Regions from separate parts of the Oceanobacillus sp. M60 genome, predicted to be linked through region 2. Evidence: riboswitches for the same ligand, from Rfam matches in the RefSeq annotation. Region 2 holds a riboswitch; each other region holds the start of a gene.

Region 1 (10,176 bases), on a different contig from region 2:
AAGCTATGGCGGAACCCCGCTTAATCTAAGTTATATGGAAGCCAGTCTGGGGATTGGTCTGGTGGCTGGCACAGGGATACTCAGCTCTGTCTTAGTCAAGAAGAAAGGGAGGACCTCCTTATTTGGATTATTGGGAGCATTAATCGCATATGTCATTTTTGCACTTGTTCCTAATTTAACGATGCTGACAATAGTTGTGTTCTTTATCGGGTTTTCCATGTCATTTGTATTCATCCCATTCTTTACTGCTGCTCAGGAACAGGCGGAAGATTATATTATGGGAAGGGTCATGAGTATTATTTTCCTGGCTATGAATGGATTCGATCCGATTTCTTACGCCCTTGTTTCCGGGTTATCAGCTGCTAATATCCCAATTCAAGCTATTCTGCTTGGTTTTGGAATGCTTGGCTTGATTATTACAGCAGTGTTATTTACAAAAGCAAAAACCTACAAAAGCATTTAAATCTGCAGAGTTAAAAACCTCTTATGTGACGTTAAGGCCCATAAGAGGTTTTTTTACACCGTCATTTCTAATTGATTTCTGCGCCATTTCCCAATAAAAAGAACGGCAAGGGTAAGAATGTTAAGGAAGATAAGCTGTCCATATTTCAGCGAAGCAAAAAGCTGCTGTACCAATGCTTCTTCTAACAGCATTTTTCCGGCTGTCCAGGCAAGCAGGCCGGCACCAATGTAAATGATAATCGGAAATTTCTCAATGAGCTTCAAAATCAATTCACTGGCTGTTAAGATAATCGGGATGCTTAAAATAATCCCGGCAATAATCAGAAGTAAATCACTATCAGCAATGGCGGCGATGGCTAGTACATTATCCAAGCTCATAATCACATCAGCAAAGATAATAATCGTAATGGCTTCCCGCAAGGAATTCCCGCTTTTCATCTGGCTGTGATCCTGCTTATCCACCAGTAATTTATATGCTACATACAATAGGAGACATCCGCCGATTAATTGGATAAAAGGAAGCTGCAACAGGTAAATCATAATAAATACAAAGAGAATCCGAAGTGCGATTGCGCCGAACGTTCCCCAGCGAATAGCGCGTGCCTGAAGATGTTCCGGAAGATTCCGGCTCGCCATTGCAATGACAATCGCGTTATCTCCACTCAGTAAAATATTAATCAGGAGAATCTGTCCGATGGTCTGTATAAACTCCAACATATCTCTCCTTTCCTCATCAAGTCATTGGTTAAGTATATGAGCTTGTACGAGAAATCAGAACAGGCGGGAGGAAAAAATGGATCAGAAAACAAATAGAACAATAATTCTCTTTTACAGAGAATTCATTATCAAACTCAAAAATCCTTATTTTCTTCATTCATGAAGAAAATAAGGATTTTTTGGCTATTATGTACATACATGCTTAGAAACGTTTCTTAAGCTTTTTAAACCATCTTAAAAGAAGTGTTCATCCAGTTAAAAAATAAAATAATGAAAATAAATACGCTATTCATAGAAGCGGAGGCTGCTGCTCCTGCATCTTCAAAAATATGTAAAGAAACTTAAAAATGAAAAATAGGATGAAAGCTTTGTGAAATATTAACTATTGTATCGAAGACGTGCATAAATGCCGTTTCGTCTGTCTAAATCCAATTTTAAGCCTGCATACGGATCGGCGTGGAGATTTTCTTTGATCCATTTTCTTAATGCAGCAATAATTTGCTTGGTCATCCATTCCTGTTTTCCAGATGATGTCACGACTTCTGCTGAAAATCCAGTGTAATCATCATAAAATAACTCTACTTGGACGTCATCTGCACTCATATTCTGTTCTTCAGCAATGTACATACATATAGCAAGCACAATATCCTCTTCAGGAATAATAAGTTTTTGCATACCTCAAATTCCTCCTGCATATGGTTGGGAGCTTATTTTCAGCTTCCAGTAATGATGCTTACTCTATTCTACTACAAACTCCCTATTTGCATGAAGTAAGAAGTAGTTATAGGGGCATAAACTTTTCCTGGCTTCTTTTCGACCGTTTCTTTTTCCGTCCAGGTAAGTTGTAAATCTTTTTGGAAAAAGAAAAATGCGGATGAAAGAGCTTACTTTTTACTTTGTGTAACGAACGTTTCTAAAAAGGATTATATGGATAGTATATCACTGTCTCAATTGATTTAATAATAAGAGCGACTTCAAATCTGCTACAGCTTATATAAAACGCAGTATATTTTAACCAATCACCGTTTCTCACCGTATTTATGGATAGTGATATCGATTACTGCTGCCGCTTTTTCACACTGTTAATAAGTTCCTTTGTTGTTTATACATTTCCATAAAAGGGTAGAGGGGATGATATAGACAGTTATCTTAAGAAATATAAAAAAGGAGCGTGCAGAATGAAAAGCACTGGTATCGTTAGAAAAGTGGACGAACTGGGCCGGATTGTTATACCTAAGGAATTGCGAAGAAGTTTGAACATACAAGAGCGGGATCCGATGGAAATATTCGTAGAGGAAGACCGAATTATCATACGGAAATACGAAGCTGAAAAGACTTGTTTTATTACAGGAGAAGTCAATGATGATAATATACAGCTGCCAGGCGGATTATATGTAAGTCAAAAAGGAAAAGAAATTCTTAAAGAATATCTTTGATGTGAAACAGAAAGATTGAAACGGAAGGGAGACGCAATATGTCTCCTTTTATTTTTGGCAAAGAAAAGCAGCCGGATTTAATCTGTCACAGCTGCTTCCAAAATTGAAAAGGATACCTGATTACAATCAATTCGTGCTAATCTTCCATATGGAATGGGCGTTTTTGGTTCGGTATGTCCAAAAGAAACCCCATATAACACTGGGAGGTCATTCAGCCTGTTTTCTGCTAAAACAGATAGAATAACTTCCTTGTACGCCTCGTAATGTACTTCCCCATAAGGCTTGGCAACAATCATTCCATTCGCTTGGTGTAGAATCCCCTGAGCGGCATAATTTCGAAGCCATCTTTTAATTAATTCTGGATCCGTTTTTTCCTCTGATGTTTCAAAAAAGAGAATGCTGTTTTGCCATGCTTCCTGCTGCGGCCAAATGGCTGTTCCTTTAGCAAATTCAAGTACTTCGATACAGCCGCCGATGAGGTTCCCTTTTGCGATACCGTTTCCTTGCAGCAGTTCGTAACCCTGATTAGGGTGCATTGTTCTGGCAATAGACTTATTGGAAATATCCCACTCTAAAAATTCACTTGTCCACTTTTCCGGTGCAGGGATGCCGCCGACCGCTTCTGCTTCAAAAAGCATGCTTTGAATGGCTTGCACCGTATAATCATCCATCGCCACATTTTCTGCAAAATCTGTCATGATTGCTGGTCCGTAGAAGGAGGATAAACCAGCATGGAAGCAGAATAAATGAGCAATCGTCGTATCAGAAAATCCCATGAAAATCTTTGGATTTTGACGGATAATCTCAAAATCGATATAGGGAAGCAGACGAATACTGTCATCACCGCCAATATTAGAGATAATCGCTTTGATTTCAGGGTCTTTGAATGCAGTCATTAAATCTTCGGCCCGTGCCTCGGGATGTTCATCTATATAAGTTTGTCCTTTTAAGCTGTTAGGCATTGGAACGACTTCAAGCCCAAACACGCTCTCTAAGCGTTCCACACCCTGCTGGTAGCGCCAGCTTAAGGAGGGCTCGCCTGCTCCGCCCCAGGAGAGGCTGACAGTCGCTGCCTTATCTCCTGGAGATAATTTTGCCGGCTGCATAAGCATAAGAAATACTCCTCTCAGAAAATTGTATATCTTATGTATTCGTTATTTATTGGAGAAATCCTTTTTCTGTTTCCTATAAAAAGAGCCTGTTTTCTTCTTTCTTCGCATTAAAACAGGTGCATATATTAATAAAGCCGTAACGATGAGAATGCAGCTATAAATAATAAAGCTGGATCCGAAAAAATCTCTAAATTTAGTCCCTGCTATGTGTGCTTTATAAGGCTGTCCTTCAGGATATTGAACATCAATGACATGGTTAGCCTGAGAAAATATACGAGAAGATACTTCTTTGGAAACCATAACCTCCTTGTTTATGTCTTCTGCGTAGAAAGATAAATGCAAATAGTATGAACTTGTGCTATAGCGGCCAGCATTATAGTCATATTCCCTATCCGAAATATAGGCTTCGGTTTCTATTTGGTCTCCGCTATGGGACTGCACAATACTAACGATAGATTTTCCCATAAAGACATATGCCATTAAAAATACCAAGCAAACGATTCCCAATAGAGAAAAGAGAAACAGTGAAGCTGCTTTATCCTCTAATTTTTTTAGCAGTGGTATATGTTCGAGATTATAAGTAATGAAACCGAAAGGATAGATACTAAAGACGACGATGACAATAAGACATATTGCGCAAAAAAGCAGCAATATGTATACAGACAATGGACAGTAGAATCATCCTTCCTTTTAAATTCTGCTTTACGCTTCCAGAACTGTATGGTAATCTGAAATGGATAAATACATACGCAATGGATCCACTAGGGGTGCTTATTAAGCTGAGAGAGGCATATTGCCTTGACCCTTACCAACCTGATCTAGTTCGTACTAGCGGAGGGAAGTGGGCGGAATATGCCTATAGGCAAATGAACCAAACTTTTCTGCCGCTTTCTATATCAGGAGGCGGCTTTTTTGCGTGCTGAAAAGGAGGTTTTTGAATGGATAGGGTAATTCAGGAGGTTCGAAATCGAGAAGACGAGTTAATAGCGCTTGTCAGCGATTTAATTCGTTTTGAAACGCCAGCCCCGCCTGCAAGAAATACAGAGGCTATCCAAGCTTACATTGCGAACTACTTGAAGGAAATGAATTTTGAAACAGAACAATGGGAGGTTTATCCCGGTGACCCGAATGTCGTCGGCTGTTTACGTGGAACTGCTTCCGATACATACAACAGCTTGATTCTTAATGGGCATGTGGATGTCGCTTCTATAGAGGAAGGTGAAAACTGGAAGCATGCGCCATTTCAGCCAGCAGTGGAAAGACGTACATTATTTGGGCGGGGTGCAGCAGATATGAAAGGCGGTCTGGCAGCGTGTTTATTTGCGATGCGCATATTGCATGACCACCAGATTCGCCTTGGCGGGGATGTTATTCTGCAGTCCGTCATTGGGGAAGAGGTTGGAGAAGCAGGGACGAAGCAATGTGGAGAACGCGGGTATACAGCGGATTATGCCATCGTTGCAGATACAAGTCATTGTGAAATACATGGGCAAGGAGGCGTTATTACCGGCTGGATCACAGTGAAAAGTCCAATCACGCACCATGATGGTACACGTCGCCAGCTCATTCATGCAGGCGGCGGGATGAAAGGGGCCAGCGCCATTGAAAAGATGAATAAGCTCCTTACTGCGTTGCAGGAGCTGGAGCGACATTGGGCAGTGACCAAATCCTATCCAGGCTTTCCCCCAGGAACCAATACCATCAACCCGGCAGTGATTGAAGGAGGCAGACATGCTGCTTTTATTGCTGATGAATGCCGCCTATGGATTACCGTTCATTATTATCCCGATGAGACTGCTGAGCAGGTTGCTGCAGAAATTGAGTCCCATTTACGCAAGACGGCTGAAGCGGATGTCTGGATGCGGGATAATCCACCCGCCTTTGAATGGGGAGGCGAATCGATGATTGTGGACCGCGGTGAAATTTTCCCGTCTTTCTCCGTAGATAAAGAACATGCTGCTTTTGCGATGTTACAGGAGAGTCATAGCAAAGCCTTTGGCGAGGAAGCGAAAGTCCGAATGTCTGAAACAGTAACCGATGGCGGCTGGCTTGCAGCATACGGGATTCCGACGGTCTGCTATGGACCGGGTGAATTGAAGCATGCCCATGCCGTGGATGAGCAGGTAAATATCGACGAGTTAGTAGATTATACAGTGTCCCTGCTGCGATTTATTTTGAAATGGTGTCAAACAGAAAAACAGGAATAAGGCATTTATAAAAATGATAGAAAAAGGAGTGCATAGAACATGAAATTTACAGAACGTATTCGCAAGTCAGCAGATTCGATTTGGGAGAAAAGCCACCAGCATCCGTTTGTGCAGGGAATTGGAAATGGAACACTCGATATGGAGTCATTTAAATTCTACATGTGTCAGGATTACAAGTATTTGATAGAGTACTCAAAAGTAATCGCGATGGGAACGGTGCTTGCAAAAGATTTAGATACCATGTCCGGCTTTGCTAAATCGCTGGATGAAACCCTGAATTTCGAAATGGATCTTCATCGCCAGTATGCCGAGCGTCTCGGTATTTCCAGAGAAGAATTAGAATCTACGGTTCCAGGGCCTGTAACGCTTGCCTACAGCAGTAATATGCTTGCAGAGGCACAGAAAGGTTCTTTAGCAGACTTAATTGCAGCGATTCTGCCATGTGCCTGGAGTTATTATGAAATTGGTCTGGAGCTGGCAAAAAAGCCGGGTGCACTGGAGCATGAACAGTATGGGGAATGGGTGAAAATGTACAGCTCGGATGAATTTGGTTCCATCGGCAAGTGGCTGATTGAAAAATTAGACGAGCTTGCGGAAGGCTGTACAGAAGCAGAACTGAATCATTTAGAAGCTATTTTTCTGAATACGAGCCGCTATGAATATATGTTTTGGGATATGGCATATAAGCGTGAAGGCTGGCCGGTATAAGGTAAAATCACCCTATATGATTTCTTGAGTTGTAAAAAAATGTATAAGCAGAATGTTCCGTATAACAAATTATTTTCTTCCAATATTCAAAAAAGTAGAATGGTTGGATAGACAAGAAATGGATTCATGGTAAAATAAAGAAAACGGATACGGAAGATGGGTGAAGCAGATGAAGCTCTGGTGGAGAAAAATAGCAGTCATATTTATAACAATTTTAACATTGGGTATCTATACGCCAACAAATCTTTTGGAAGTCGACGCCAATAAGCGGGATGACAGCAGCGTATCTTCTTCATCAGATATCGAAACAACATCTGTTATCGAGGAAACCACCCAATCATACAATGTAGAAGACCCAAGAGAAGCTTTTCTTGGCCACCTTCATGAAGAGGCGAAAAAATTGAGTATCGAAAAATTTGGAACGAGGATTGCGGGGAAGGTCGAGGATGAATTTTCTGCTATGATTTTACCGCAGATGGAATTGGTGTTGTCTGATCTTGTCGAGCATTCTGCCATATATAAGGATATAGCGATTACGGAAAAACCTTCAGACGGCTATGGGGAGCGGATTTTCAATGTTTCCAATAACAGCACCGGCAAAACATTGGCAAAGTTTCATGTACGCAGGGAAAACCGACCATTGGAAGGGTATTATTTTAATTTTCATTACCATTTAAGTGAGGATGGATTCCAAAAGCATTATCATATCGGGGATATTTATTGGAATAAGAATACACCGCCTAAATGGATGGCATAAGATCAAAATTTTGGGGCTGAGGTTACTCGCCTTGCTTAAAACAAATAGAGCTGTATTTATTTTAATCCATCAAGAAAGGCAAGGAAGCGTGCAGCGCTTCCTTGCCTTTTATCTGTTTTATAATAATTGATCCGTTTCTCCTAAATAAGCCCCAATCTTCCGGTCAAAAACAACTTCATCTGCAAACTCATCTAATGGTGTTTTCTCCTGGTTGACAATGACAAGTTTGGCGCCATTTTGTTTTGCGATTTCCGGGAATTGGTTGGCTGGCGTAACCGATAGAGAGGAACCTAGCACGATAAATAAATCGGCTTTCTTTGCATGCTCAAACGCAGCAGAAAAGGCATCCTCAGGGAGCATTTCCCCAAATAATACAATAGAAGGTCTGAGTATTCCGCTGCAGGAACAGTGATAGTCTTCATTTAAATAAGCAGAACTGTCGTAGATTTTCCCACAGCTTTGGCAATGCAGCTCTTGCAGGGTTCCATGAAGCTCATGAACGTGTCTGCTGCCTGCAGCCTGATGAAAACCGTCCACATTTTGGGTAATAATCGATTGGATCAGTCCATTATTTTCCCAATCGGCAAGAATGTGATGTCCTTTATGCGGACCAACTTCTTTGACGCCCAGGACGCGCTCCCGATAAAATTCGATAAAATCCTCTACGTGATGATTTAAAGCATCTACACTTGCGATTTTGCTTGGGTCTTTCTTTCTCCAAAGTCCCCGGTTTGTGGAACGAAAGTCAGGCAGCCCACTCTCTGTAGACATTCCTGCGCCAGTGAAAACGACGGTATGTTTGGAATCTTTTAACCATTCATGAAGCATCGAGACCCCTCCTCTTCTATATATTTTCTATTATACATGTTGTTTAGGCTATATGCGACTAATATTGACAGTTAAAATAGAATATGGTATTCATGTAATAGAGGTTTAGCACTCTGTGAGAGAGAGTGCTAAAAACAGAAAAAGGAGAGAGCGCATTATGGCAAAGCACGAGTTTAAAGCAGAATCACAGAAATTATTAGATATGGTCATCCACTCCATTTATTCACAACGGGAGATTTTCTTGCGTGAATTAATCTCTAACGCAAGTGATGCTATTGACAAGATTTATTATAAAGCATTAACGGATGATGCTTTAACATTCGATCAAAGCAATTACTATATCAAACTGATTCCTAATAAAGAAAAACGTACGTTGACTGTAGTAGATACGGGAATTGGAATGACAAAGGAAGAGCTGGAAGATAACCTCGGTGTGATTGCTAAGAGTGGTTCACATACGTTTAAATCAGAAAATGAAATTAAAGACGGCCATGATATTATTGGTCAATTTGGTGTCGGCTTTTATGCAGCGTTTATGGTTGCGGATAAAGTGACCGTATTAACAAAATCGATTGACAGTGAAGAAGGATACAAATGGGTTTCACAAGGGTCAGACGGCTATACGATTACGCCGATTGACCGCGAAGAAGTTGGCACAGAGATTATCCTTGAAATAAAAGAAAACGAAGAAGAAGACAATTATGATACGTTTTTAGAAGAAGCTACTTTAAAACAAATCGTCAAGAAATACTCTGACTTTATCCGCTATCCAATTAAAATGGATGTTACGGAAAGCAAGTTAAAAGAAGGAACAGAAGATGAGTATGAAGATGTGATTGAAGAGCAGACGCTGAACACAATGGTTCCTATTTGGAAGAAAAATAAGAGCGAATTAACAGACGAAGATTATACCAATTTCTATCAGGAGAAACGGTACGGATTTGATCAGCCGTTGCGCCATATTCATATCAATGTAGATGGAGCGGTCCGTTATAATGCAATTCTATTTATTCCAGAGCAAACGCCGTTTAATTATTACTCCAGAGAGTACGAAAAAGGCTTGGAACTTTATTCAAATGGTGTTTTGATTATGGAAAAATGTGCCGATTTACTGCCTGATTACTTCAGCTTTGTAAAAGGAATGGTCGACTCAGAAGATTTATCCTTAAATATTTCCAGGGAAATGCTGCAGCATGACCGTCAGCTGAAAATCATTGCGAAAAATATTCATAAGAAAATAAAACAGCAGCTGTTAAGCCTGCTTCGCGATGAACGTGAAAAATATGAAACATTCTTTAAAGCATTCGGTCAGCAAATCAAATTTGGCGTGTACAGTGATTTCGGCCAGCATAAAGAAGAACTGCAAGACTTGCTTCTATTCTATTCTTCTACAGAGAAAAAGCTGGTAACGTTAGAGGAATATGTATCACGTATGCCGGAAGACCAAAAATATATCTATTATGCTTCTGGAGATTCCAATGAGCGTATTGAAAAGCTTCCGCAAACGGAAATTGTTGCAGATAAAGGCTATGAAATTCTTTATTTCACAGATGAAGTGGATGAATTTGCGATTAAAATGCTGATGCAATATCAGGATAAGGAATTCCGTTCCGTTTCCAGCGGTGATTTAGGAATTGAAGCCGATGAAAAAGAGGAAGAGAAGGAAGAAACAGAAAGTCATAATGAGCTGTTTACAGCAATGAAAGAGGTGCTTGGTGATAAAGTGAAGGATGTTCGGGCTTCCAAGCGTCTGAAATCCCATCCGGTCGTGCTTTCTGCAGATGGTGAGATTTCTCTGGAAATGGAGAAAATTATTAATGCGATGCCGGATAACCAGCAGATTCAGGCAGATAAAGTGCTGGAAATCAATGTGAATCACAGTATTTTTAAAGCACTCGAAGCAGCACAGGGGAATGATCAGGATAAACTAGCGTTATATACCAACCTGC
Region 2 (10,176 bases):
TGAAGCGCTTCGTCAATTTGTAAATGAGCTAAGTGAAGAAATTGAGACTGTCACCGAAAGCGTAAATAATCTTGAAGCAAACGGATTTGGAGAAGATTGGGAGCATGTTTTAAAACAAATCGAGCTTATTACAAAAAAATTACGTGAGATGGGAGCGTTTATCAGCTGTTTAAGTGCACAGGATGTAACGGATAAACAGGCAGATATCTATGTTGCCAAAAGAGCGCAGATAGCGGCTGCGCACAGTGCGTTAACAAAAATAGTCGACCAGAAGCTGGGAGCAGTGACTGAAGCGAATTGGGACCTCTTGCTGGAAAGGGAAGCGATAAAGCCGCTTCAATTTATTTTAACAGAAAGAAGAGAGCGGGCACGTGAACAATTATCTAAAAATGAAGAAATTTTAATCGGGGATTTAGCAATAGATGGGTACCATGCATGGAACCAAATGTATGAAACAATAGTCGGCAATATGAAAATTGATATAGAAGAGGACGGAAAAGTTCAACAATACTCTGTTGGGCAGGCTGCTAATAAGCTGTCGACACCTGACCGTGAGCAGAGAGAATATGTTTACCGGCGAATAAGTGATGCCTGGAAAGCGAATGAGGACTTATTTGGGCAGACATTAAATCACCTGGCTGGATTTCGCCTGCAGACCTATAAACATTATGGATGGGACAAAGTCTTAAAAGAGCCGTTAGCAAAAAATCGAATGAAGGAAGAAACATTAAATACAATGTGGGGAGCAATTGAAAAGCATAAATCCCTATTTGCAGACTACTTACATCAAAAGGCTTCTCTGTTAAATTTGGATAAATTAAGCATTTTCGATGTGAATGCTCCGATTCAATCAAAAATGGAAAAGAAAAGTTATGATGAAGGAGCTGCTTTTATTGTAGAGCAATTCCGCGGCTTCAGTCCCCAAATGGCGGATTTCGCACAAATGGCGTTTGAAAAACGCTGGATTGAAGCGGAAGATCGTGCAGGAAAACGTCCGGGGGGCTTCTGTACAAGCTTTCCGCTCAGTGAACAAACTCGTATTTTTATGACGTACTCTGGAACACCTTCTAATATAGCTACCCTGGCTCATGAGTTGGGACATGGCTATCACCAGTATGTGATGAACGATATGAACGGTTTGAATCAAGGCTATGCAATGAATGTTGCGGAAACTGCTTCGACCTTTGCAGAAATGATTGTAGCGGATGCATCGGTGAAAATGGCGGCGACAGATGAAGAAAAATTAACGTTGTTAGAGGATAAAGTATCGCGCAGTGTGGCTTTCTTCATGAACATCCATGCACGCTTTTTATTCGAGAAACAATTCTATGAAGAACGGAAGCAAGGTATGGTCAGTACGGAACGGTTAAATGAACTTATGGTGGAAGCACAGAAGGAAGCTTACTGCGGAAGTCTGTCCGAATATGATCCGCATTTCTGGGCTTCCAAGCTGCATTTTCATATTACTGGTGTGCCATTTTATAACTTCCCGTATACATTTGGTTATTTATTCAGCCAGGGAATTTATGCTTATGCAAAGGATTATAAAGGAGATTTTGAAGCAAAATATACTGCTTTATTAAGGGATACCGGCAGAATGACCGTAGAAGAGCTTGCTGAAAAGCATTTGCAAGTAGATTTGTCCAAGCCTGAGTTTTGGGAAAATGCCATCGAAATATGTAAACAGGATGTGCAGGAATTTTTGGAATTAGCGAAGAAAGTTGAAAAATAACAGGGGCTATTGCGGTTTTTTAGAAAGTGATTTATACTAAGCCTATACAAAAAAGTGAATATAAAAAGCCTGCAAGGGGAGCCTTTGGCTGAGAGTGGACATTTTCTATGTTCTGACCCTTTGAACCTGTCAGTTAGCGCTGGCGTAGGGATTGTGGACTTTTTGATGGATATAAAAGCAATGTGTGAGTGGAGTTTAAGGTATTCTCTTAAAATGTATTTTTAAAGAATACCGCCATCAAGAAGACTCCCTTGGCATTGCTTTTTTGTTGTCTAAAAAAAGATTGTTCGATGTAAATGGGGGAGAGACGATTGAAGAATAAAACATTATTTTTAGTAGAAGTAGCTATTTTTACGGCACTTGCATTACTGCTGGACATTTTACCGTTAGGATTTAAGCTTTGGCCGCAAGGAGGCTCCGTTTCTTTTGCAATGATTCCTGTCTTCATTGTAGCCTTTCGCTGGGGTCTGAAAGGAGGTTTGTTGTCCGGTTTCCTTTGGGGAATATTACAGGTGGCAACTGGTACAGCTTATATCCTGCATCCCGTACAGGGAATCATTGAGTATGGATTAGCTTTTACGGTAGTAGGGCTTGCCGGAGTGTTTTCGAAGCAGGTTATCGAAAGCATGAAAAACAAGCGGGTAAAGAAATCCTTTGTCTATATATCCGTAGGTGTATTTCTGGGATCAGCTGCTCGTTTTATTTGTCATTATATTGCCGGAATGGTTTTCTTTGGTTCAGCCGTCGAAGGACAGCCGGCGTGGCTTTATTCATTAATATATAATTCATCCTATATGGTTCCATCCTTTATTTTAAGTCTTGTTATTGTGTTCCTCCTGTTTTATAAACAGCCGAGAACATTAGTAGGAAAAGTATAACAAAAGAAAACTCCCTCACACAAAAACCTGTAGCACATCTTGCTTCAGGTTTTTCTTAAACCATTATTTTTATTTGGATAGTTTTGTTAAGTTTTATTAACATTTACTTATGGAATAGGCGTTGAACGTGAATAATGGTAGAATAAAGAAAATAAAATATATAAAGATACATTCTCACATCTTCATTTAACAAAAAAAGGGAGCTTTAAAAGAAGGAATTTTTGTCTAAGAGAACGTATATATGAATAAGGGGGATTTTCTAAGTGGGAAAACAGATTCTAATTGTGGATGACGAGCAATCGATTGTTACTTTATTAAAATATAATATGGAAAATGCCGGATTCACAACAGAGGTAGCATACGATGGAGAAGAAGCCTATCAAAAAGCTGCTGCAGATAACTATGAGTTAATTATCTTAGATGTAATGCTTCCAAAACTGGATGGAATAGAAGTATGCCGGAAGTTAAGAAAGAATGATATTGATACACCGATATTAATGCTCACCGCAAAAGATGAAGAAATAGACAAAATCCTCGGTCTGGAGCTTGGCGCAGATGACTATCTGACAAAGCCGTTCAGCCCGAAAGAAGTCATTGCCCGTGTGAAAGCAATTATCAGAAGAACACAGCGTCCGCTCGAGAATCATTATCAAGCGCTACGGATAAAGGATTTAACGATTTACCCGGAACGTTATGAAGCAGAAATGAAAGAAGAATTGATTACTTTCACACGAAAAGAGTTTGAACTGTTGTACTATTTGGCTAAACATAAGGGAAAGGTCATCTCCAGAGATCAATTACTCAGCAGTGTGTGGGATTATGATTTTGTTGGAGATACGAGAATTGTAGATGTTCATGTGAGTCATCTGCGGGACAAAATTGAACCTGATTCCAAAAAGCCTGTTTATATTAAAACAGTCCGCGGATTAGGTTATAAATTGGAGGAGCCGGTTTAAATGCAAATATTATTTTCGAAACCCTTGTTTCCTAATATACTAGGTATCACGATTGTCCTGGTTTTATCGGGCTGGTTAATGGTACAAGCTCAAGGAAACTGGATATTTATCGCAGCAATTATTTTAGTGGAATTTTTAGTGATTTCCATTATATTTATGCAATTCTACAATAAATACACAAGACCGCTTAATAAAGCTTCAAAAACAGTAAATGAAATGATTAAAGGAAATTATTCTGCCCGTTTTAATAACAGTAATAGTGAAGAAATGGAGCAGTTAAGCAAAAATATCAATAAATTAGCACGAAATATGAATGAAATTACGATTCAGGAACAAATGCATGCCGAGCAATTAACTTCTATTATTGATAATATGAAAAACGGGCTTGCGCTGATTGATGAAAAAGGATACGTTCATCTGGTGAATCGAGGGTTTACGGAAATGTTTCAAGGAAAAGAGAAACAATACCGCGGTCATCTATATTATGAAGTATTTGAAAACGAGGCAATGCACGACGTTGTCCAAAAAACATTTCTGTATGAAGAGCCTGTCAAAGAACAATTTAAAAATAAGCGCGGTCTGACTAAAAACTATATGGAAGTGATTGCAGCTCCTATTTTTAATGAGCATAATATGATTAAGGGTGCTGTCCTGGTTATATATGATATTACGGAATTAAAGCGTTTAGAAAAAATGCGCAAAGATTTTGTTGCCAATGTTTCTCACGAGCTGCGTACACCAATAACTTCTATCCGGGGATTTGCGGAAACGCTAAAGGAAAAACAGCATGATGAAAAAGCAGCAGAAGAATTTATTGATATTATTTTTAAGGAAAGCCATCGATTACAGTTGCTTATAGAGGATCTGCTCGAGCTTTCCCGTTTAGAAAGAGAAGATTTTCAACTTCAAAAAGCAGATTTTAATGTCAAACAGATGATTGATGCGGTTTTGCCGTCTTTAGAACAAAAAGCAGAGAAAAAAGAGTTGCATTTTACGACATCTATTCCAGCTGATATTCATATGTATGCAGATGCAGAAAAATTGAAACAGGTTATTATCAACCTTGCAGACAATGCAATTAATTATACGTCATCAGACGGAAGCGTTAGTCTAAACGTCTCTGAAAAGAATAATCGAGTGTTGTTTTCAATCGAAGATACAGGAATCGGGATTGAAAAAAAGGCTATCCCAAGAGTATTTGAACGATTTTACAGAATGGATAAGGACAGAAGCCGGAATACTGGAGGAACAGGACTTGGACTTGCAATTGTGAAGCATATTGTAGAGGTTCATCAAGGGGAGATTGTTGTAGAAAGCGAAGTGAATAAAGGAACTGCTATTCACGTTTATATTCCGAAAGATTAAGTCATCACTAGCGTTATAGTGATGGCTTTTTTTCTGCGGGGGGCTTCCCTCCGTGCTTTCCCACGATGGACAGGGCGTCCTAGAGTCGGCCGTTGGTCAAAGGACGTGACCGTTCTTAGCTGGCCAGGAGTCTCCATGATTCTCCTTCGCTGATTAGTCTTATTGCTATCTACTAGTATTAAATATAATTTTTATAAAATTCATTAACCTGACCACATTGCTGCTCTTTATCTTCCCACCGAAGACCATTGCGCTTTTGGTTCTGAAAGATATCGATGTCATATAGAGACGAGTTTAACTGGTTATGCGATGTGTACAGATTGGAAAAACTATGTAATAAGAACGTGTGCATTATGAAGTTTTCCCCAAACATGATAAAATGAAGTTACTTAAACAGTTGATAGATAAAGGAGACGGAATTATGACCAAAAAGCTAATTCTAATGGATGGCAACAGTATTATTTATCGTGCTTTTTTTGCTCTGCCATTATTGAATAACGAAAAAGGCGTCTATACGAATGCCGTTTACGGATTTACTACGATGCTGCTCCGTATTTTAGAGGAAGAGAAGCCAACGCATATGCTCGTGGCCTTCGATGCAGGGAAAACAACATTTCGCCATCAAACCTATAAAGAGTATAAAGGAGGACGCCAAAAAACACCTTCAGAGCTTTCTGAACAATTTCCAGTCTTAAAAGAGCTGCTGGATGCTTTTGACATCAGGCATTACCAGTTAGATCAGTATGAAGCAGATGATATCATTGGCACATTATCAAAACAGGCAGATGATAAAGACTGGGAAGTAACCGTTATTTCTGGCGACAAGGATTTACTGCAGCTTGTTTCGGATCACGTGACGGTCAGTGTAACCAAAAAAGGAATCAGTGAAATTGAAAAATATACACCGTCTTATCTTCTTGAGAAAATGCAGGTAACGCCTGAACAGATTACTGATTTAAAAGGACTGATGGGAGACAGTTCAGACAATATCCCGGGAGTGCCGGGTGTCGGTGAAAAAACAGCAACGAAGCTGTTAACACAATTTCATACGTTAGAGAAGGTTTACGAGAATCTGGACGATGTAAGCGGGAAAAAGCTTAAAGAAAATTTAACAAACCACCAAGATGATGCGCTAATGAGTAAAGATTTAGCAACAATCAATCGGGACTCGCCCATCGAGGTTAGTCTGGATGATGTTATTTATGAAGGCTACTCTGCCGCTTCCGTCCGTCAAATGTTTATGGATTTAGGCTTCCAATCTCTGTTGACGCGTCTTGCCGGCTCCGACGAAACGGAAGAAGAGGCGATAGAGCATAAAGAGATTCAATATGACATAGTGGAAGAAATAACGGAAGATCTATTTTCAGAGGAAGATGTACTCGTAATAGAGATGTTGGGTGAAAATTATCATACAGCTCAAATAGAAGGTATTGGCATTGTCAACGCCGATAAAAAAAGCTTCATACCTACTTCGGTTGCGATGGACTCGCCTATTTTCAAAAAATGGGCAGAGGACCCTCAGAAAAAGAAAATTGTATTTGATGCTAAGCGGACAAAAGTTGCCTTATTACGGAATGATATACAAATAGAAGGCATAGTGTTTGATGCGCTGCTTGCTTCTTATTTAATCAATCCTGCTGAAAACAGTCATGATATACCTGCTATTGCAAGCAGAAAAGGAAAATATGACGTATCCTTTGATGAAGAGGTTTATGGAAAAGGCGCAAAACAAAAGGTTCCGGAAGAAGCAATTCTCAGTGAGCATGTGATCCGGAAAACCAATGTACTGCTTGAATTATATCCGGCGATGGAGAAGGAATTAGAGGATAATGAACAGGCGAAATTATTAAAGGAATTAGAAATGCCGCTTGCTTTGATTCTTGCTGAGATGGAGCATCAGGGTGTTTTAGTAGATGTGGACCGGCTGAAAGAAATGGGAGACGATTTAAAAGAAAGGCTCAGCAATTTAGAAAAAGAAGTATATGAATTAGCTGGCAAGGAATTTAATCTGAACTCACCGAAGCAGCTCGGGCCGGTGTTATTTGAAGATTTAGGGCTTCCTGTAATCAAGAAGACGAAGACTGGTTACTCTACGGCAGCAGATGTTTTGGAACAGCTGGCAGATCAGCACGAAATAATTCCTAAATTACTTTTGTACCGTCAGTTAGGGAAGCTGCAATCAACCTATATTGAAGGCTTGCAAAAGGTGGTCCGTAAAGATACGCATAAGATTCATACACGCTTTAATCAGGCTTTAACACAGACAGGCAGATTGAGCTCAGTTGATCCCAATTTGCAAAATATCCCTATCCGTCTGGAGGAAGGCAGAAAGATACGGCAGGCGTTCGTCCCATCTCGAGAAGGCTGGAAAATGTTTGCTGCTGATTATTCGCAAATCGAATTACGGGTACTTGCCCATATTGCAGGGGATGAGAAATTGATTGCTGCCTTTAAAAATGATTTAGATATTCATACACAGACAGCAATGGATGTATTTCATGTCGAGAGAGACGAAGTCACCTCGGGTATGCGCCGGCAGGCAAAGGCTGTCAACTTTGGGATTGTATATGGAATCAGTGATTATGGACTATCCCAGAACTTAGGGATTACTCGGAAAGAAGCGAAACAATTCATCGAACGGTATTTTAAGAGCTATCCAAGCGTTAAAGAATATATGGATGACATTGTTGTTGAAGCAAAGCAAAAAGGCTATGTATCCACACTGATGAACCGTCGCCGTTACTTGCCTGATATTACGAGCAGGAACTTTAATGTACGCAGTTTTGCGGAAAGAACAGCGATGAATACACCTATTCAGGGAAGTGCAGCGGATGTAATCAAAAAAGCAATGATTGATTTAGACCATCGAATGAAACAAGAAAAACTGCAGGCCAAGCTTTTATTACAGGTCCATGATGAATTGATATTAGAAGCACCGGAAGACGAGATTGAAATCTTAAAGGAAATCGTTCCAGAAATGATGGAAAAAACGGTTGACATTTCTGTTCCGCTCAAGGTCGATTATTCTTATGGAGAAAGCTGGTTTGACGCGAAGTAAGGGGAAGGGAAAATGCCGGAATTACCAGAAGTAGAAACCATTAAAGAGACGTTAAAATTGCTTGTTCAAGGAAAGACGATTGAAAAAGCAGATGTTCTTTGGGCAAATATAATAAAACAGCCGGATGATGCGGAGATATTCAAGCATCTGCTGGAAGGACAAACCTTTCAACAAATAAAAAGAAAAGGGAAGTTTCTGCTTTTTTATCTAGATGAATATGTGCTTGTATCCCATTTACGAATGGAAGGAAAATATCGGTTGCATCAGCCGGGAGAAGAGATAGAAAAGCATACGCATGTTGTCTTCCATTTAAAGAATGGAGAGACATTGCGTTATAACGATGTTCGTAAGTTTGGAACCATGCATTTATTGGCCAAAGGGAGTGAATTCACGCAGGCTCCTTTAGCTGCGCTTGGCCCCGAGCCGTTTGAAGAAGCATTTACGACGGATTATTTTTACGAAAAGCTGAAAAAATCCTCCCGGTTTATTAAAACGGCGCTTTTGGACCAAAATCTGGTCACGGGGCTTGGAAATATTTATGTTGACGAGACGTTATTCCGTTCCGGGATCCACCCGTTAACAAAATGCAATGAACTGACAAAAAAAGAAGCGTCTGTTATTCGTTCTGCAGCCATTGAAACTCTTCAAGAAGCTGTGAAAGCTGGTGGTACGACCATCCGAAGCTACGTAGACAGCCAAGGGAATATGGGAATGTTTCAACAGGTTTTATATGTTTACGGTCAAGATAAGAAGCCATGTAAAACCTGTGGGGAAGAAATTATAAAAATGAAGGTTGGCGGACGGGCAACGCACCTATGTCTTCATTGCCAGCCGCAAAAAAAGGTGAATGTTTTATGAGTTTAGTGATTGGATTGACCGGAGGCATTGCCAGCGGGAAAAGCACGGTAGCGAAAATGTTTACAGCATTAGATATCCCGGTAATCGATGCGGATGTGATAGCGAGAGAAGTCGTGGAGCCTGGAGAAGCATCTTATAAAAAGATTATCGAGGTATTTGGCAAAGACATAGTAGGCGCAGATGGGTCGATTGATCGCCCGAAGCTGGGATCTATTATTTTTTCAAATGAAGAAAAAAGAGAACAATTAAACCAAATTGTTCACCCGGCTGTCCGCCAACGGATGCTGGCGAAAAAAGAAACGTACACAGAGCAGGGAGAAAAATGCATTGTGCTGGATATCCCGCTGCTGTTTGAAGGCAAGCTGGCTTCTTTAGCGGATAAAACAGTCGTCGTGTTTGTAGATGAAGCAACACAGTTAGAGCGTTTAATGGAAAGAAATCAGCTTCGTGAACAGGAAGCAATGGACCGGATTAAATCACAGATGCCATTAGCAGAAAAGGCAAAGCTTGCTGATGAAGTAATTGATAATAATCATTCCGTGGAAGAAAGCAAGAAGCAATTATTTGATTTGCTGAAAAAATGGGAAGTAATGGAATAGGTGAGTGAAAAGACACTATCTGAACGGTAATTTACACCGTTCAGATAGTGTTTTTTTATATCAGAAAAAGAAATGCTGAAAATGGTTCTGGAAAAAAGAAGAAAAAAAATCTTTGTCATGGTCAAAATATGTATCCCCCTGTTTAAATGGACATCCATCTGTTCCTTACAAAGGATATTCAAAAAATGTGTGAAACATTTTAATATTTAATGACACACTTTCTCTTATATGTGTTATACTAATTACAACAAAAGATAAAAAGTATAACATTTTCGGGAGGAAGATAGTGCTTATGGAAAAAACGCGTATTGCAATTACAGGTTTTGGTCGAATTGGTAGAATGGTTTTTCGTCAAGCAATGGAAGAGGAGCATTTAGAAGTTGTTGCCATTAATGCGAGCTATCCTTCAGAAACGCTTGCTCACTTAATTAAATATGATAGTGTCCATGGTCCTTTTAATGGAGAAGTGCAAGCGCTGCCGAATAAATTGATTGTTAACCGGAAGGAAGTTCTTTTGGTGAATTTCAGAGAACCGGAAAAATTACCATGGGAAGACCTTGAAATTGACGTTGTTATCGAAGCAACTGGCAAATTTAACACAAAAGAGGCAGCTGGGCGTCATCTGCAGGCTGGAGCAAAAAAAGTAGTCATCACCGCTCCTGGAAAAGAAGTGGATAAGACAATTGTTATTGGTGTAAATGAAAATGATTACAATCCAGAATTAGATGAT
Region 3 (10,176 bases), 320 kb from region 2:
GAATCTGTCTATTGCTGCAATATTGAGTAATCATTTACTATTCTTTGTTCGTATCTATTTTGGTATTTTTGCTTATTTAATGACTAGTTATACGAATGTTAATACGTGTTTTCATAGCTTAATATAATAACTTATAACATATTCTTATATACGAAAAAGCAACCAGCCTACATGAGATTCATAGGCGGTTGCTTTCTTTGCGTTAAATCGCGATAAGGTTTTTAACATAAAGTAAATCTGTCATCTAGTCCCTATACTTAATAGGTCCACACTTTAGCTTGAAGTTCTTGTACTCCAAATTCCAATGCATCGTCTAAGTCTTCCTTATAAATATCCAGATGGCCATTTGTAATAGCACTACCCCTGTCTTCGCACACGTAAGTTTCATCCTGCTCCGGGATATGTATTTTCGTGCCAAAAGGAAGCGATTGCGGACATGCAATGGTCCTTCCTTCTTCTACTTCCTCACCAGATGCTGTGATACCATAGGCTGGATCACCAGGTTCTTTACCAGTAGATTCTGGACCAGCTGTATAAGCTGTCACTGTAAAAGAGGCTCCGTTTTGATCTGGTATTGTTACTGTTTGCCCAGCTTCAATATATGCAGCATCCGATATGGATGGATTTGCTGCAATAAGCGCATTGACATCTACTTGATAGTTTTGTGCGATACGATAGACATTATCTCCCGGTTGCACTTCATGCTGCTGCTCAGCTGCTGCCGCCCCAGTAAAGAGCACGAATCCAGCCAAAGCAAGAAAAATTGAAAAAATATACTTGATAATAACACCTTCCTCTCCAATATGATAGTAACTATCTACCCCACTTCTTAGCTTATAAACTCAAATTCTATCTATTTAATCTAATTGTAATAAAAATGAAAAAATAGAAATATATTTTATTCTATTGATTATTTTCCATAGATGAGCATGCTGGTGAAGTTCTTGCGTAAAAACATCCAATCAATGAATTACTTTTTCGCATAACGAAGTGATAAAAACGATAAATAATTCACAACTCTCGAATTATTTATCGCAGGCTAATAACAGTATCATACGCTTTTAGTGCGTAATTTATAGTTGTATGGTAATCTGTTAAATTATTCTTCTCTCCGTCTTATCTTCCTCTTTTAATTTTAAAATAATGAAGGCAATGATTTTATCCCATTTTCCTTCTTGTCCAATTATATTCTATGTATAAGCGTACTAAGTAATCTGTCGTTGGAAAAAGAAATTGCGTGTTTATTATGTAAGCCTGTGGCACCTTCCAAAAAACAGCCTGTAAAAAAGAGAAGGAATCTCTATCAAGTCTCTAATATGTTGGTTGGGGGGTAACACAATGAGTCATCTGATTTATTCACAGAACAATTTGATAGAGAAACCTTATTCCTTATTGATAATGATAATCATTATCACTTGAATTGTCAATACATAATTACAATATTATTTATTTTAGGGAATGGAATCATTGCATTTAAGCGGTGCCTTACCCGTTCACGACGATTAAATCAAATGATGCCGGCGGGCACAAAACGGAGAAATAGTAGTCCTCTGCAGGATCCCATTGCTTATGCCAAGCCTCATCCGCATGCCCCTCTCTTACATTATGCCGATAACGGCGAACCTCAGGTAATACATCCACTAGAATCTTCAAATCAACAACATCAGAAAATTCGGGCAGCGAGCTATAAATTCCATCAAGAATAATGACCTTTGAGGGCTCTTTCGTTATGGAGGATGAGGCCAGACCGCTTTCAGCTGAAAAAGAAAAAGGATGATATTGAACGCTTTCCCCCGCTATAAGCGGTAACAATGCTTCTTTATGCAGACGTTGCCAGTCAATACATCTGCGACATTTCCATTCCGATGTAGAAGTATTCCATTCCTCGTCTGTAATCGTCGCGTCGAAAAACGCATCACACTGAATAACAGTTGCTCCTACGTGTGAAGCAACCTCAGCAGCCAGCGTAGATTTTCCTGCACCGCTCCCCCCGTCCAAAGCCACCACTAAGGGGCTGATTCGTCCTTTCAGGTATCCATTTATAGCGGATACGATTTGCTCGGAAGCTTTTCTTGTTACTTGAGTGTTTTTCACGATTATCCCTCCTCCGTGTCAGACACAAGATTAAATTCACTATCTACAAGTATTCATTTCTTTGGAATAAATGCTTATTAAACTAAATTTCCGGCTTCGGCTTGTTTGCTTCTTGCCATTACGAAAATTGTATCACAAGTAAATTAGCTGCATCGTGTTTTTAACAAAATTGCGCAGTTGGTATAATAAATACTTTTCCCTTCCAGTCCAAAAAAAGAACCCTCAGATAAATGAGAGTTCTTTAACATGGAACGAATAAACCGAACCCATTAAGAAATTGGAAGCCGTTCTGTTTCTTCTTAACGACTGTTCACTTTTTTACTTTCTGAAAGCCAGCCTTCAAGATTGTAGGACATTTCCCAGAAATGGAGTTCGTATTCTTTTGCGATAATAAATTGTTCTTTTACCTTCTCTTTTTCCTTATCATTCATATCTTCAACTAAAGTGTTTAGTAAATTAATCATTTCGGTAGTTGAATCTTGAAACCAGTCACTCGCATACATTTTAATCCAGTTACGATAAATTTCCGGCTCTGGAGTGGCATTTTCATTCACTTTTCCGATGTCCGCATATAACCAATAGCATGGCAGTATGGCAGCCACAGTATGTGCTAGATTTCCAGACAGGCTTGCTCGATACAAATGCGAAGTATAGGCATACGCAGTTGGCGCTGGTTTGAAGTTATCTAAATCTGCTTGTGTAATATTTAAAATCTCAGCGTGCTCGTTATGCACGGTCAGTTCAGCCTCTGCTGTAAAGCGCGCTTTATCAGCTAAAAGAGCAGTCAGCTTAAAATCTTCGGCCTGGGATGCTGCAATCGCGTGGATCTTACCGTAATGTTTTAAATAGTAAATATCTTGTAAAATATAATACTTAAATGTTTCTAGCGGCAAATCTCCTTTCACGATTCCTTGCACAAATGGGTGATGTAAACTTTGCTCCCAGCTTTCCTTCGTTGCAGCACGTAATTCATCCGTAAATTTCATAAAAAAAATCCTCCTTTAATCTTTTTTCTAAAGACTCGTAGAAGGAAGCATCTGCATACAAAAACATACACACGAAAAAATAGCGCATGGTTGTCTGCTTATTCTACTTCCCTCCGCTGGCCTTAACCAGATCAGGTTCTAAGGGTGCTAAATATACATTTATCTCAGCCGTTACGGCGCCCCTAGCAGAAAATTGAAATGTATTCGATTGTCTATTATGGTAGCAGAACAAATTGTTAAGTCAAGTCTTTTTTGTTTATAAGAAAATCAGCAAAGAAATAATCAAATCTATTAAAAAAATAGGTTTCCAAGAAGCTTAAAAAACTAGTGTGTTTCACTCGTTATCATGGATAAATCATTATCTTAATGCTAGTATCCTTCTGATTTACGGCGGTTTCTACAGCCTCTTTGATATTATCTAAACGATACTTATGGGTAATTACATCCTCGAGACCAAGGTCCTGACTGCCAATTGCCTGTATTGCTGTCGGATAACTGTTTGCATAGCGAAAAACACCGTGAATGTCGTATTCTGAATCGACGATATGGGTAATATCTACAGGTATTTCTGAGGATGCAGGTAATCCAACTAATACAATCCTTCCTCCGCGTTTCGTAATCGTCAGTGCATCCTGAACCGCCCGGCCATTACCTGAAGTTTCAACGGCGATATCCAAACCACTGCCAGCTGTTGCCTTTTCTATCTCCTCATGAATATTATCTTGTGTTGGATCAAATACCTTTGTCGCGCCAAATTTCTTCGCTAATTCTCTGCGATATGGTACCACATCCGAGCAATAGATTTCGTTCACTCCGAATATTTTCGCTGCCTTGATCGCTAACAGCCCAATAGGTCCTAAACCGGTTATCAGCATTTTATCATTGGGATGAACTTTTCCGCGCTGCATCGCATGAATGCCAACAGAAAGCGGTTCAATTAAAGCCCCTTCTTCATAGCTCATTTGATCCGGTATTTTAAAGGCGAAATCACTGCGAATCGTGACATATTCAGACCAAGCTCCGTCAACTGGCGGAGTTGCCATAAATTGTACCTCCGGGCAGAGATTGTATCGGCCTGATTTACAATATTCACAAGTTCCGCATACCACACCCGGCTCGACAGCTACACGGTCGCCTGCCGCAAGATTCTCAACCTGACTGCCAGCTTTAACAATATCTCCTGCTAATTCATGCCCTAAAATGAGTGGTTCTTCTACGACATAACGCCCGATTTTTCCGTGTTCGTAGTAGTGCACATCAGAGCCGCATACACCGATACACTGCACTTTGATTAATACTTCATTTTCCTTTGGTTCTGGTATATTTATTTCCTTAACCTCAATATCCAATGGCTTATTCAGAACTGCTGCCTTCATCTTTTTCATTCCGCTACACCTCTTTGATATGTATTGTTTTGCCAAGCGTATAAATACGTCATCCTATACTATTTTGGAAAAATAGAGAGCTATAATTTTTTAAGAACATATTCTTCATTGTAACATGCGTGTTGATATACGATAAATAAACGTGCGATCTTTCTCTTTTTATAGAATACAATGTGCTATAAGCTCTTCCTCTATTTTCTTAGAACAGCTTCTCAATGTAAGGCATTCCATTTCCTCCAAAATTAAAACACTATCTTTGTTCGAGATAGTGTCAATAAGAAGATGGCATGTATCATTTAAATTCATATTTTCTGCCTTATTATTTCGTATACAAGTGAGAAAGCAGCTTTCTGTTTTTTTCATGAAATTTTGAGTTGTGAGAAGAGACATAAATCTCATTATAGGCATCCGGCTTCATATACAGCTTTGCTTGATTCACTGTGTTCGCTGCATCATTGTACGCGCCGGCAATTAAGTGCACCTTTCCATCGAAGGAAAGAATATCACCAGCAGCATATAAACCAGCTATGTTCGTTTCAGCTTTTCCGGATCCTTTTACGAAAAAGTCTTGTTCAAGTTCTACTTTCAACGGACTTTCTTTAATAAATTTCAGCTCTCTATCAAATCCGTGATTAATGATTAAATCGTCCACTTCAAAACGAACTTTTTCCCCAGTTTTTTGGTTTTTCGTCAAGATTTCTTTGACATAATGACCTTCTTCGTCTGCAAGCAGTTTTTCTATTTTTGTATTTTTATAGATATGGACAGAGGAGGCTTCCAGATGAGCGATATGTGCTTCCATCGCTTTAAATTCCTCCCCTCGATAAACCAATGATACCTGTTCCGCAATGGGCTCCAATTCGGTTGCCCAGTCAATGGCCGTATCTCCTCCGCCGGAAACAATCACTTTCTTATCTTTAAACCTGTCAAGGCTCTGTACTGTGTAATGAAGATTGCTTACCTCGAAACGATCCGCTCCCTCTATATCCAATTTAATTGGTTCCAGGATACCTCCGCCAGTTGCCAAAATAACCGTTCGGCTAACGTATTTATGTCCTGTATGGGTTGTCACCACAAAACAATCTTCCATATTCTTTTCAAGTTTTTCCACTTTTTCATTTAAAATAACTTCCGGGTTAAATGTACGTGCCTGCGCTTCCATTTGCTCTATCAATTGAGCGCCGGTAATCGGTGTTAGTCCTCCTATATCCCAAATCATTTTTTCAGGATAGATATGAACCTTCCCTCCGAGGTTTGGTTTAAATTCGATAATGCGGGCAGATAGATCGCGCATCCCGCAATAAAAGGCCGCATACAATCCAGCCGGGCCACCGCCTATAATGGTTACATCTTTACATTCTGTCATCGTCTAACAACCTTCCATAAGTTAAATTTTCTGTATTCTTTTTCTAATATTCGTGAGGATTCACACCAGATCGATAAAAAACACACGCTAAAATATTGGATAATATCTAGAATGATGCGCAAATTGGGAGATGAAAAATGTCTTCAATTACTTCAATTCGCGAACGCCTTAGTTGGACCTGGGACTGCGTTTACTCGTCCCATCAAAACCGCTAGATAAAGAAATCCTACTATTTAATGATAATGATAATCATTATCATTATAAATGTCAATGTGTCTTTTTTTATTTCTATCTTTTCGTTCCTGATTAAGCTACTTAAAAAACCGGTAAAAGTCATCTCATACACAGCAAAAAAGTCTTGTACCTAAAGGATTCTGCCGGTGCAGCTCTCTTTTTTAGTACAAGACTTCAAATTTCTTTCTATGAAAACAGCTATACTAATAAACCTCAAACTCATATTCATCGGATACGCTTATTGCATTGCAGAATATTAACATAAGATTTCAACCTTCTCTGTTGACTTTCGGTATTTCCTTTGTTTCACTCGCTTCTTCATCACTTATGATGCCTTCTGCTGATTTTTTAAATGAAGTCAGTGTTTTCCCTAAGGCAGAACCAATTTCAGGCAGTTTTTGGGGACCAAAAATGATCAAAGCCAGAATAATAATCAGAATCAAGCCTGGGATACCGATATTGGAAAGCCCCATCCTGTTCCCTCCTCTTTTATTCTATCATTAAACATGCTGGCTGTTTTTACTCACTTGGACCAATTGGCCTCCCTCATCGAGAAATTTAATAATCCCTTCCGCAGCCCGATATGCCAGTGCCCCTACCGTGCCAGTCGGGTTGTAGCCGCCATTATGGGCGAAAGCAGAAGCACCGACAACAAATAGATTATCGACCTCCCACATTTGTGAATAGTTATTTACTGCAGAGGTTTCTGGGTCAGCACCCATAATGACACCGCCCGTATTATGGGTTGTCTGGTATGGGACGATATCATAATGTTCGCTGATTTCTCTGACGTCCACGTGATCGGCACCCATTTCTTTTAGAATCTCTCCGGCTTTTTCCGAAAGATAGCGATGTAAGTTCCGGTCCTGCTCTGTAAAATCGTACGTTAACTTCAATAAAGGATTACCATATGCATCTTTATAGTTTTCATCCAAGCTTAAATAATTGTTGCGATGCGGCATGGAAGCTCCTTGTGCACCAACAGAAAGAGATCGATTAAAATAATGCAGTGACTGCTCTTTAAAATCCTTACCCCATGATGGCGTGCCCTTAGGAACTGGATTGCTTTCAATTGGCCGGCGTCCTGTTTGTGTAATTGATAAGGAACCGCCATGAATGAAATCTAAAGCTTTATGATCGAAATTATCTCCATTGTAATCATCTACGGTAGCCCCAAGCGAGCCTGCTCCCATAAAAGTGTTAAACTTCTCGTTTTCAAAGAAGCCCGTTGCGCCACCCCCGATTTGATAGCAATAATTCTTCCCGATGACGCCTTTTCCAGTTTCCGGATTATAAGGCTTGCCAATTTCTGATTGAAGCAGTAAACGCGTATTGTTTAATACATAGCTTGTCAAAATGACCACATCTGCAGGTTGTTCAAACTCCTCTCCCGTTTGCACATCGACATAACGGACACCGGTTGCCTTCCCATCATTATGAAGTACCTCGACCACGTTGGAGTCAGGCCGCAATTCAAAGTTTCCTGTTTTTTTTGCAGTAGGGAGAACGGTGATATTCGGGCTTGACTTTGCTCCGTACTCACAACCAAATCTCTCACAGAAACCGCAATACTGACAAGCATTGATTGTTTCCCCATCCGGATTTTCATATGCCTCCGATAAATTTGCGGACGCCATCTGGATAGGATGAAGATTTAAATTCTTAGCAGCTTTTTTAAAGCGATCCAAGATGGGAGTGCTTTTCATTGGGCCTGTCGGATAATCGTTCTTCCGAGGAGCTCCCATTGGATTCTCTTCTCCGCTGATGCCAGTAGTTTGTTCAAATTTATAAAAATAAGGCTCTAGCTCATCATAAGTGATGCCCCAGTCCTGTAATGTATAATCGTCGCTCAGCTTGTCCTTTCCATATTTTTTATCTGTTTCCGATTTGATTTCCAAGTCATATGGCAAAAAACGCCACGTATGTCCATTCCAATGATCTCCAGCACCGCCGACACCTTCTCCCAGAAGAAATGAACCTAATTGTCTCATGGGCAGTGCATGTTCATCCCGTTTATTCCGAAATGTGATGGTTTCTTTCGAGGTATCCTGCATCAGCCCATAACGGACAGCGTAACGGTATTCATCATGAACCATATGAAAATCTTCTGTTCCTCTGTCACCGCCTCGTTCCAGACCAACGACTTTATATCCTTCCTTTGTCAACTCTGCGGCAATAATACCGCCTGTCCAGCCAACCCCAACAGTGACAACATCTACCTTGTCCAATTTCTTTGCCATATCAACAGCCTCCTCATCGTATTACAAATGATCGTTTAATGCTTTTGGTTCCATCTCTATAAAGCTTTCATCCTCAATTTTATCGGTATAACTCATTTGACTGCCTGGATATTCCTTCATTTTCCAACCGCGCATTTTATCATTCCCGCCATATAAAGGATCAGCATAAGCACCTGCGAGTGTTGATGCACGCAGCATTTTGAAAAACTCAGAGGACGCAACCCCTTTTAATTTTACTTCGTCATTTTCAAATTTCTGCAATATTTTATCCTGCTGTTCTCCTTCCAAATCTATAAAAGACTCCTTATAATCATTTTGGCTTTCCTGCTCTAATGCACGAATTCCCTGCATAAAGATTTCATGACGTTTTAATGCAGACTGATAGCCTTGAAAAGGGGTTCCCTTACGAAAGGGACCTTGCATATATTCTTTATCATTATTTCCATATGCTCCTGCTAACTGATGATCAATAAAATAGGGAACTCCAAGAGCTAACGCGCCAGGTCCATTATCATCTTCTGGAAATATACGCTCCGTCGCTGCACCAAGCGTATTAAAATCAGCATGTCTTGTGAAATACATTAATGCCTGGTTGAAATTCTCCTCTTCTTTTACAGTAGGTGCAGCTGGCTGTTTCGTTCCACTCCCACCAAAGCTTGCTCCAAACACAGATCCTATCAAACCGCCGCCGATAAGACCTCCTGCTACATACCCGGAATTCTTTACAAATTTTCTGCGTGACATCTTAGAACCTTTTGACTCTTCAGCCATTTTACTCCCGCCTTTCTAAAACAATTAAAATGTTACAACTAGAATGTAAAAAAACTCATTTTGAGTGAGTTATCAGGATGGGAAAGGAATGATTCTGCTTTGGATACGTTCTAAAACTTCTTGCTTTGCGTACCCTTTCTTTATTTCAAGTTTATTTTTCTATGTTCTCTCTATACGTTTTGATACTTTCACTAGTTTTTAGTTCGTTATTACATCTATATGTTTTCTCTGATGGTCATATACCTTGTAAGTCAAAAAATACGAAGATTGGTTTGTTGTTATTTCTAATATTCTATGGCAATCAGGTCATCTCTAAACAGTCAATTCAATTAAATATATAGATAACTTCTTTTACTCCATTTGGTTTCTTAAAAGGAACAATGTTTAATTAAAGTGCCTGCTTCTCAAAAAAGAAACTTTGGATTTACGATGATTTTAGTAACCAAATGAATACAGACTTATCGTTTGAACTACGCAATATAGATTTATTTTCCGGAAAATACTTCAGCTGCGATGAAGCGCTGATAAAGCGATTTATAGAAGGTGTTCGTATAAAATGAAAACATTAGTATTCGTTTTTCACCCCAATTTGGCTAAATCTCGTGGAAACCAGTATTTAATTGAAGAATAAAGAAGCAGCCTAACGTTACTTTCCACGATGTTTATAGAGCTTATTCCAAGGAATAAATCGATGTTCAAGAGGAACAAAAGCTGGTAGAAAATCATGATCGTATTATTTTTCAATTTCCTTTCTATTGATACAGCGTCCCTCCATTGGAAGCAGCTGTTAACTTTGTCGGTGCACATTATTTACCGCCATTTGCGCTGAATGGTGTCGGTCATCAAGGAGGAACAACTTGCTGAAATCACAAAAGAGTATGTAGATTATGCGTTGAACCCGGAGCTGCTTACCCCCTGCTATAAAAAGACACAGCGGAGCAGCCGTTTGCTCGATAATGACAAACAAACTAAAAACCAAACCTTATTTTATTGGAAGGTTTGGTTTTTAGTTTGTCAGGATCGGCAATTTGCTCTGCAATTGCAATTGCTTCCTAAGGCATTAACTCATCATGAGGTTTAGTAAATTCAAAAAAAGAATT

What was found. A riboswitch is a leader RNA that binds a small molecule or an ion and turns the genes downstream of it on or off. The one in region 2 is predicted to bind thiamine pyrophosphate.
Region 1: it holds a riboswitch for thiamine pyrophosphate, as region 2 does, so the genes downstream of both, ACW0TQ_RS12015 (acetylornithine deacetylase) here and thiT (energy-coupled thiamine transporter ThiT) in region 2, are expected to answer to the same signal.
Region 3: it holds a riboswitch for thiamine pyrophosphate, as region 2 does, so the genes downstream of both, tenA (thiaminase II) here and thiT (energy-coupled thiamine transporter ThiT) in region 2, are expected to answer to the same signal.

Annotation. Positions count from the first base shown of each region.
Region 1 covers NZ_JBSSNH010000004.1:275,591-285,766, reverse strand. The annotation lists gene ACW0TQ_RS12045 (MFS transporter) at 1-463, shown strand, start outside; gene ACW0TQ_RS12040 (TerC family protein) at 517-1,179, opposite strand; gene ACW0TQ_RS12035 (DUF2653 family protein) at 1,558-1,854, opposite strand; gene ACW0TQ_RS12030 (AbrB/MazE/SpoVT family DNA-binding domain-containing protein) at 2,358-2,615, shown strand; gene ACW0TQ_RS12025 (S66 family peptidase) at 2,693-3,727, opposite strand; gene ACW0TQ_RS12020 (hypothetical protein) at 3,770-4,219, opposite strand; TPP riboswitch at 4,481-4,584, shown strand; gene ACW0TQ_RS12015 (acetylornithine deacetylase) at 4,666-5,934, shown strand; gene tenA (thiaminase II) at 5,974-6,642, shown strand; gene ACW0TQ_RS12005 (YpjP family protein) at 6,812-7,399, shown strand; gene ACW0TQ_RS12000 (NAD-dependent protein deacylase) at 7,517-8,227, opposite strand; gene htpG (molecular chaperone HtpG) at 8,385-10,176, shown strand, end outside.
Region 2 covers NZ_JBSSNH010000002.1:440,471-450,646, reverse strand. The annotation lists gene ACW0TQ_RS06420 (M3 family oligoendopeptidase) at 1-1,732, shown strand, start outside; TPP riboswitch at 1,797-1,901, shown strand; gene thiT (energy-coupled thiamine transporter ThiT) at 2,044-2,610, shown strand; gene ACW0TQ_RS06410 (response regulator transcription factor) at 2,874-3,566, shown strand; gene pnpS (two-component system histidine kinase PnpS) at 3,567-4,931, shown strand; gene polA (DNA polymerase I) at 5,353-7,989, shown strand; gene mutM (DNA-formamidopyrimidine glycosylase) at 8,002-8,847, shown strand; gene coaE (dephospho-CoA kinase) at 8,844-9,446, shown strand; gene ACW0TQ_RS06385 (glyceraldehyde-3-phosphate dehydrogenase) at 9,739-10,176, shown strand, end outside.
Region 3 covers NZ_JBSSNH010000002.1:122,308-132,483, reverse strand. The annotation lists gene ACW0TQ_RS04835 (LysM peptidoglycan-binding domain-containing protein) at 258-740, opposite strand; gene ACW0TQ_RS04830 (uridine kinase family protein) at 1,486-2,094, opposite strand; gene tenA (thiaminase II) at 2,394-3,080, opposite strand; TPP riboswitch at 3,172-3,274, opposite strand; gene ACW0TQ_RS04820 (NAD(P)-dependent alcohol dehydrogenase) at 3,425-4,465, opposite strand; gene ACW0TQ_RS04815 (NAD(P)/FAD-dependent oxidoreductase) at 4,785-5,831, opposite strand; gene ACW0TQ_RS04810 (twin-arginine translocase TatA/TatE family subunit) at 6,335-6,538, opposite strand; gene ACW0TQ_RS04805 (GMC family oxidoreductase) at 6,566-8,305, opposite strand; gene ACW0TQ_RS04800 (gluconate 2-dehydrogenase subunit 3 family protein) at 8,327-9,076, opposite strand.